One region of the Brevundimonas faecalis genome, then DNA from elsewhere that is predicted to be linked to it. Evidence: predicted binding sites of a transcription regulator. Region 1 holds the regulator's gene; the other holds the start of a gene.
The links. The regulator LexA, encoded in region 1, represses DNA repair genes until DNA is damaged. The targets are predictions, from matches to a motif close to ATGTTCNCNANNTGTTCT.
Positions count from the first base shown of each region.

Region 2: the regulator LexA is predicted to act here: its motif matches at 2,699-2,716, upstream of ABIE19_RS07485 (ImuA family protein).

Region 1 is NZ_JBEPTF010000003.1:340,319-344,725, forward strand. Features, by position in the region: gene ABIE19_RS12595 (ComEC/Rec2 family competence protein) at 1-1,411, shown strand, start outside; gene lexA (transcriptional repressor LexA) at 1,392-2,084, opposite strand; gene trpC (indole-3-glycerol phosphate synthase TrpC) at 2,725-3,522, opposite strand; gene trpD (anthranilate phosphoribosyltransferase) at 3,519-4,407, opposite strand, start outside.
Region 2 is NZ_JBEPTF010000001.1:1,514,134-1,518,540, forward strand. Features, by position in the region: gene ABIE19_RS07475 (error-prone DNA polymerase) at 1-463, opposite strand, end outside; gene ABIE19_RS07480 (Y-family DNA polymerase) at 460-2,019, opposite strand; gene ABIE19_RS07485 (ImuA family protein) at 1,910-2,698, opposite strand; gene ABIE19_RS07490 (TnsB C-terminal domain-containing protein) at 2,912-4,407, shown strand, end outside.

The sequences.
Region 1 (4,407 bases):
CGGGATCGCCGCCGCCATGACCACGGGGCACGAAACCTGGATCGGTCAGGAGGATCTGGACGCCATGCGGGATTCCGGCCTGGCGCACATCCTGTCAATCTCGGGCCTGCACATGGCCGTGGTGGGGGGATTCGTCTTCTTCGCCGTTCGTCTGGGCGTGGCGGCATGGCCATGGCTGGCCTTGCGGGTTTCGGGAAAGAAGGTCGCCGCGATCGCGGGTCTGGCGGCCGTCGCGACCTATCTGGTGATTTCGGGCGCGCCGCCGCCCGCGGAACGGGCGGCGATCACGGCGTCCATCGCCTTCGCCGCCATTCTGCTGGATCGGCAGGCGGTGACCATGCACGCCCTGGCGGTGGCGGCCTTCGTGGTCCTGGCGCTTCAGCCCGAGGCCGTGGTCACGCCGGGGTTCCAGATGTCCTTCGCGGCGACGGCGGCCCTGGTCGCCCTGGTCGAGGCCTGGCCGAAGCGCATCAAGGAGATTTCCGCGCCATGGCCCATCGTGGCGGCCCAGAGGTTGGGAAGCTGGCTGGTCGCGGCCTGCACGGCCAGCCTGGTGGCCGGGTTGGCGACGGGGCCGTTCGCCATGCAGCATTTCAATCGCACGGCCATGTACGGCCTGTTCGCCAACCTGAGCGCCGCGCCGGTGGCTGACTTCGTCCTGATGCCGGCCCTGGCCCTGGGAGCAGCCCTGGAGCCTCTGGGTCTGGGCGCGCCCTTCCTGTGGCTGGCGGGCAAAGGGGTGGAGGTCATGCTGGCCGTCGGGCACTGGACGGCCGATCTGCCCGGAGCGGTGCGCACCGTGGCCAGCGCGCCGACGGCGGCCCTGCCGCTGGCCTTTGTCGGCGTCCTTTTCATCTGCCTGTGGCGCGGACGATTGAGGTGGTTGGGCCTGCCCCTGGCCGCGGCGGTGCTGATCTGGCCGCGTCCGGCGGCGCCGGATGTCTGGATCGGCGACGGCGGGACCAACGCCGCCTTTCGTCGAGGGGAGGTGGCCGTGGTGATCCGTCCCCAGGTGAGGACCTTCGCCGTTGATCTCTGGTCGAGGCGACGGGGCCTGACGCCTGCGCCTCGAGCGGAGGAGGGCTGGGCTTGCAAGCGATCCTTCTGCGCGCCGGAAACGGCTGAGGCGGGACCCGTGGCCCTGTGGTGGGGCAAGGCGGCGCCTGGGATCGAGCAGATGGACGCCCTGTGCCGATCGGCGCAGATCATCAGCAGCCGCGCCGAAATCCGCGCCCTGCCGCCCTCATGCGAGGGGCGGCTGGTGCTGGACGGCGTGGACTATGGGCGCGGCGGCTCTGTCGAGCTGTGGCGCGAAGGCGCGGGGTGGAAGGCGGTGTGGGCGGCCGACGTGCGGGGGCGGCGCCCCTGGACCCGTCAGGCCGATCCCGACTTCAGTGATAGCGGCGGATAAGGCCGACCAGCTTGCCCTGAACCGCGACCTGGTCCGAGCCGTAGATCTTGGTCTCGTAGTTGCGGTTGGCGGGCTCCAGGGCGATGGAGGCGCCCTTCTTGCGCAGGCGCTTCAGCGTCGCCTGTTCGCCCTCGACCAGGGCCACCACGATCTCGCCGGAGGAGGCGTCGGCGGTCGACTTGATGATGACCATGTCGCCGTTGAGGATGCCGGCCTCGATCATCGAGTCGCCCTCGATCTCCAGCAGATAGTGTTCGCCCGCGCCCAGCATGGTCTCCGGCACCGGATAGCGGGCGGTTTCATGCTCGATGGCGTCGATGGGGGTGCCGGCCGCGATCTTGCCCATCAGCGACAGTTCGCGGGTGTCGTTAGCCGGTTCGGCGGCCTTGGGACGGCCGCCGCCCTCGATCACGCCGGGCTTGAAGCCCGCATGGCCGCGCGGCGCGCCCGCCGTGGCCTGTTCCGGCAGCTTGGTCACTTCCAGGGCCCGGGCGCGATGGGCCAGGCGGCGGATGAAGCCGCGTTCCTCCAGCGCCGTGATCAGGCGGTGGATGCCCGACTTGGACGCCAGATCCAGCGCCTCCTTCATCTCGTCGAAGGAGGGCGAGACGCCCGTTTCCTGAATCCGTTCGTGAATGAACATCAGGAGTTCGTGCTGCTTCTTGGTGAGCATGGGCGCAGGGCTTCCAGAACAAGGCGTGAACCGTTGAGGATGTTCTGTAAGTGTTCTCGCCGAATGTCAACTCGGCTGCAATCAGTCGGCCTTTGCGCCTGAACGCAATAGCAACGGGATTTCCTTCGTCAGAGACCTTGCCGTTTAAAACAGTCCCTCTGAATGTCGTCTAAGGGGCAGGAAGCCGGCCTTGCAGAAGGCGTTTAATCCTTATCACGGGGAGCTCCGTGTCTGGCGGCCTTAGGTTTTCCAGCGAACTTCGCGATGCCCCACAAGATAGGAAGCGGAATCCATAGCACCGCAAACGTGATTAGAGCGGGCACGCTGCCGTCGAGCAGTAGCTTTGGGCTACTCAAAATCCATGGCAGCAAGCACTTGCGGCTGCATATGACATTGTATGAATCGGGCCAGCCGCTCCATTTAGAAGCCCACTCCATGGATGGTATCCAAAGCAACGCGACCAATCCGCAACTGAGTATTGTTATCCAATACCGGTACGGTCCGATTTTTTTTAAATGCGCTTTTTGATCCCTGATCCAATTCATATGCAGATGTTATTGCCCTTTCTTCAAAATGTGAATGGCGCAACAATTCGCTACGGAACGGATGCGAATATTCTCTGCCGAGCCAATATCTGACACTAGCCCGCCGACAGCAGCGCCCTTGTCGCGGCCTCCACATCCTCCTGACGCATCAGGCTTTCGCCGACGAGGATGGCCTGGGCGTGGGCGTCGGCGACGCGCTGGACGTCGTCGGGGGTGAATATGCCGCTTTCGGCGACCAGCAGGGCTTTCACGGGGCTCAGCATCGACAGGCGTTCGGTGGCGTCGAGATCGACCTCGAAGGTGCGAAGGCTACGGTTGTTGATCCCGACCAGATCGCCGCCCAGCTTGCAGGCGCGGGCCATTTCGGCCTCGTCGTGGGTCTCGATCAGGGCGTCCATGCCGAATCGTTCGGCCTCGGCCAACAGGTCGGCGGCCAGGGCGTCGTCCACCATGGCCAGGATGATCAGGATGCAGTCGGCGCCCAGGGCGCGGCTCTCGGCCACCTGCCACGGGTCGACCAGGAAGTCCTTGCGCAGGCAGGGCAGGGCGACCGCGTCGCGGGCGGCGGCCAGGAAGGCGTCGTCGCCCTGGAAGCTGGGGCCGTCGGTCAGGACGGACAGGCAGGTCGCGCCGCCGCGTTCATAGGCTTTCGCTAGGGCGGGCGGATCGAAGTCGGCGCGGATCAGGCCCTTGGAGGGGCTGGCCTTCTTGATCTCGGCGATCAGGGCGGGGCGGCCGGTTTCCTCGGCCACGCGTTCCAGGGCGGCGCGGAAACCGCGCGGGGCGGAGGCCTGGGCGGCGAGCGCCTCGACTGCGTCCTGAGAGGTCGCGGCCTTGCGGGCGGCCACGTCTTCGCGCTTGTAGGCGGCGATCTTCGCCAGAACGTCGGTCATGCCGTCTCTTCGGGTTCGATGGGTGTGTGGGAGACGCGCGCCAGGGTTTCGAGAGCGGCGGCGGCCCGGCCGTCGTCGATGACGGCGGCGGCGGCTCTGGCGCCTTCGCGCAGGTCGGCGGCGCGGTCGGCCACCACCAGGGCGGCGGCGGCGTTCAGCACGACGATGTCGCGATAGGGACCGGGTTCGCCGGCCAGCAGGGCCTTGAGCGCCGCCGCATTATGCTCGGCGTCGCCGCCGCGCAGGTCGTCCAGGGTCGCCATGGGCAGGTCGGCGTCGGCGGGCGTGACAGTGAAGCGGCGGACGGCGCCGTCCTTCCATTCGGCCACCTCGGTCGAACCCGTGGTGGTCAGTTCGTCCAGGCCCTGGCCGTTGATGGTCCAGGCGCGCCGCGCGCCGAGGCGTCCCAGCACCTCAGCCAGGGGCTCCAGCAGGGCGGGATCATAGACCCCCATGACCTGGCGCGTCGCGCCGGCGGGATTGCACAGCGGACCCAGCAGGTTGAACACGGTGCGGAAGCCGATCTCCGTCCGCACCGGTCCGACGTGGCGCATGGCCCCGTGATAGGTGGGAGCGAACAGGAAGGCGATGCCGGCCTGATCCAGGGCCTGGGCCTGTTGCGCGGGCGTGGCGTCCAGGTTGACGCCGAGCGCGGCCAAGACGTCGGACGAGCCGGACTTGGAACTGATGGCGCGATTGCCGTGCTTGGCGACCTTGAGCCCCGCGCCCGCCAGGACGAAGGCGGCGGCGGTCGAGACGTTGTAGGTGTGCTGGCCGTCGCCGCCGGTGCCGCAGGTGTCGATCACCTCGTCGAATGAATGATTCAGCGACAGGGCGGCCTCGCGCATGGCGGTGGCGAAGGCGACGATCTCGTCCACCGTCTCG
Region 2 (4,407 bases), on a different contig from region 1:
TCTCGCACTCCCCCTTCTTCGCCCGGCGATTGCCCAGGGTCAGCAGGCGCGTCAGCCGACCCCAACCCGATCGTGTCTCCGGATAGGCGATGACGTCCGGCGTCCCGTCGTTGAAGACCAGCCGCGTCCCGGTCAGCAGGCGAAAGTCCGCCGCGCGGCGCTTCACTTCTTCGGACAGGGCCGGATCGTTCAGCGGGTCCTCGATGAAGGCGATCTCGCCGGGACTGCCGCCGTCGCGCATCCTGTCCGGCGGGGCCAGGCCCTCGACGCGAATCTCCTTCAGCGCGCTCCAGGCCCGCACCACGCCCGCCACGGTGTTGCGATCGGCCAGTCCCAGTCCAGCATGGCCGCGCAGGATCGCCGTCAGCACCAGGTCCTTGGGATGCGAGGCGCCGCGCAGGAAGGAGAAGTTGCTGGCCGTCGTCAGCTCGGCGTAGGCACCGCAAGGGTCGAGCCTCTTCATGCGAACAGGCCGTGGATGAACCAGCGCGGCTCGGGCGTTTCGCCATAGAGGCCCTGGCGGAACAGCCAGAAGCGACGGCCGTCCCGGTCCTCGACCCGGTAATAGTCGCGGGTGCGCTGGTTCGGGGCGCGCCACCATTCGCCGCTGATCCGCTCGGGCCCTTCGGCGCGCGTCACCTCGTGCAGGACACGCCGCCAGCGGAACTTCAGAGGATAGCCGTCGGGGACCTCGGCCAGGGTTTCGACCGGTTGGGGCGGGTCGAACATCTGCAGCGGCCGCAAGGGCGGATTGTCAGGATCGAGATCGGGCCAGGTCTCGTCGCCATGACGGGCGGCGGCCGGGACCAGTCGCGCCGCGCGTTCGGGGATGTGCGAGGCGAAAGGCTCGAAGCGCAGCACCGCCTCCGGCCCCAGACGCGCGGTCAACCGATCGACCAGGCGGCTGAAGGCCTCTTCGCCGGGTGTCTCGCGCTCCAGCCCCTGCTGGGTCGGCGCCAAAGCCTGGGTCCAGGGTACGGACATTCGCATCTGATCGAAGCCGAAGCCGGGGTCCAGCGGGGCGGCCAGGGCCGCCATCCGCTCGCGGAACAGCCGCAGGGTCGCAGGGGCGTCGCGGGTCGGGCGGCCGGTGCGGACGACGATGCGGCGCGTTTCGCCGTCCACGCGATAGAAGCCGGCCTCGAAGGCGCGGCCGCCCAGGCCGGTCTGATCCAGCCGGTCCATGGTCTCGACCAGCAGGTCGGACAGGACCCGTTCGATGTTCTCGGGCGCCGAGATCGGCTCGAAGAAGACGCGGTCGACCACGACGGAGGCGGGCGGGCGATGCGGGGTGATGCGCATGTCCTCGTCGCCCAGAATCCGCGCCAGTCGGGTCGGGAAGTCGGCGCCGAAGCGGGCGGCCAGGGGCGCGCGGGGCCGGTCGTCCAGATCGCCCAGCCGCTTCAGGCCTAGGCGACGCAGGGCCTCGTCCTCCTTGTCCGAAAGCTCCAGGGCGGCGACCGGCAGGCGACGCGCGGCGGCGCGGCCCTGGCCGGGCTCGAACCGGCCGCCGGGCCCGAAGCGTGCCAGGGCGCGAGCGACCTGGGGGGTGCCGGCCAGGGCGCATCGTATCTGAAGTCCGGCGCGTTCGGCCCGCGTCTGGACCGTCCGCATCAGGCCTGCTTCGCCGCCGAACAGGTGAGCGCAGCCGGTCACGTCCAGCATCAGACCGTGCGGCGGGTCCAGCGCGATCATGGGGGTGAAGCGACCGAAATCCTCCAGCACCCGCGCCAGCAGGGCGTCGTCGAGGTCCGGTTGATGGGCGACGACGCGCAGGACGGGGGTCCGCGCCCGCGCGTCGGCCAGGGCCAGGCCCGGCGTCAGTCCCGCCCGGGCCGCCGCCGGATCGACGGCCGCCAGCCGCAGCGCGCCCTTGATCTTCTCGGCCAGGACGACGGGCGGCGCATCCTTAGGCGGCGCGCCGTCCCGCTGTTCCTGACGCCTTAGCCGGTCGCTGGGCAGCCAGGGGAACCAGACCGCCAGATAGCGGCGCGGGCGGGCGGAAGGTTCGCTGTTCACGATCCCACTCCATGATCCAGGTTCCGGTCGCCCCGCTGCCGCGCCGCCGCAGCAGGGTTGCGGAAAAAGACGGCCGCCCCGGCGCCCCGCCTTCCAGAGGTTCCGAAGCGCAGGACGCCACCGACCAGCGGGTCTCGGCCGCGCTGGGGCAGGGCAGGGCGCCCGCCCGCGCCAGGAACAGCGTCGCGCCTCCGGTTTCGGCCGCCAGCACCAAGCGCCGGCTGGCCGTCAGGCTGAAGGCCTTGGCCTCGCCCCAGGCGCTCAACAGCACGGCGCCCACGGCGGGACTGCGCAGGGCTTCTTCGCCGACGACCAGCAGGGTCTGCACGTCGCGCGTCCGCACCAGCAGCAGATCGCGCGGCGACAGGCCCATCTCATGCAGGCCGGGCCCGTGCGGCCGCCCCGCCTCCTGGGCCATCATCTCATGCAGGCCCCAGACGATCGGCCGCCCTGCCGCCGCCCGCAGCGCCATGCCCAGCCCGAAAGCGTTGACCGCCACCGCGTCGGCAGGGGCGGCGGCGTAGAGGTCATGCAGAACACCCGTGGCCAACGGCGCAAAGACATCGTCGCTTCCCGCGCGCACGCCCGCGCCGACGCGACGACCGCCGGCCCGATCCAGGGCCTCCAGGCGCGTCTTCAGCGCCGCCAACGCGTCAGGCTGAGAATAAATGTTCCTCATTTGTTCTATATGCGCTCTTGTCCCTGGGGGGGCAAGCGGAGCTTCGTAAGGGGGGAGAAAATCAGGTCTTTTTGCGAAGGGTTTGAGTGCCGCCTTTATGGCAGAGCGGCAATGACCACATCTGGCGCGCAGCGGTCGCTAGCCGTCGGAGGTTGACATCACAGCAATAGAAAATGCTAATATCCACATATCTAATTATTTGCGAATTTCTTCATGGCTCAGCGGATTGGCAGCGCCAACGCATCGAACGCCGAATGGGAAAAGGTCGTCCGACAAGCGGAGATTCTCGCTCCCTTGGCGCAACGAGATAGAAAGAAGCGCGCGGATGTAGACCGGGCGGCGCAGGTTCTCGGCATTTCGACATCCAATGCCTACCGGCTGATCCGGTTACTTGCAGCAGATCCACGCCCAACGGCGCTCTTGCCTCATGCGCCAGGACCTGATGCTGGAAAGAGCCTGCTGAATCCACGCACTGAGGCGGTGATCTCAGAGGTGCTGGAACGATCGTACTGCTCGTCTCAGAAGCCGAAGGAATCGGCAGTGGTCACCGAGATACGGGGGAAGTGTCGGGCGCAGGGGCTAATTCCGCCGGGCCGTAAAGCCATTCACACGCGGATAGAAGCGATTGATCTATTCACGCGTTTGCGCAGTAGGGAGGGGGATAATGTTGCTGAACGAGCCGCGCCTCGTCCCGGAGGTATGGAGGCCACGGCCCCCAACCAGGTCTGGCTCATTGATCACACCTTGGCCGATCTGATCCTCGTAGACAGGCGTTATCGGTTGCCGATGGGGCGGCCCACGATCACGTTGATCATCGATGCTTACACGCGCATGTGCGTCGGCTGCTACGTGAGCCTGGGAGCGCCATCGATCATCCAGACGGCAATGGCGCTCCTGAGGGCGTTCATGCCCAAAGGCGCCCTTCTTGAGGAGATTGGTCACGATTGGCCTTGGCCCTGCCACGGCTTCCCTGAGATCCTTCACTCCGACAATGGCATGGACTTCAAGTCGCTGGCGATCCGCCGCGGTTTGGATACCTACGATGTGGCCCACTACTTCCGTCCTGTCCGCCAGCCGCGGTACGGAGCGCTGATTGAACGTTTCATCGGCACTATGATGGGCGAGTTGCATCTCGTACCCGGAACCACCTTCTCTAACGTTGAACGGCGCGGTGATTACGACAGTGATCGTCGGGCGGTCATGACGCTCGATGCATTTGAGACGTGGGTACTACTCCAGATCAGCCGTTATCATCGGTCCCCACACCGCGGTATCGATGGCTTCACACCCCAATCTCGCTGGGACGAAGCAGTCGATAATGGCTTCAAACCGCGAGCTGTTCCCCCGAGCTATGCAGAGGACGTACTGCTGGCCTTCCTACCCAGTGCGAAGCGACAGGTCAGCCGCACGGGCATCCATTTCAAGGTGCTGCGCTACTGGGCTCCCTGGCTCGGGCCGCTAATCCGCAAAGGGGCTGGATCGGTCGAACTTCGTTTCGATCCGCGCGACATGTCCTACATCTGGGTCTTGAGTCCGACTGGATGGGAGAGGGTCCACCTGTATCGCAGGAGGCCCCCATTTACGCTGAGGGAACACGAGTTGGCCCGCGCCGAACTTCGGGCAAAAGCGGCGGCCACCTTCAACGAAGACGACATCCATTCTCTACGGGAACAGGCGCAGGAGCTCATTGAGGCAGAGGCAAAAGCTAC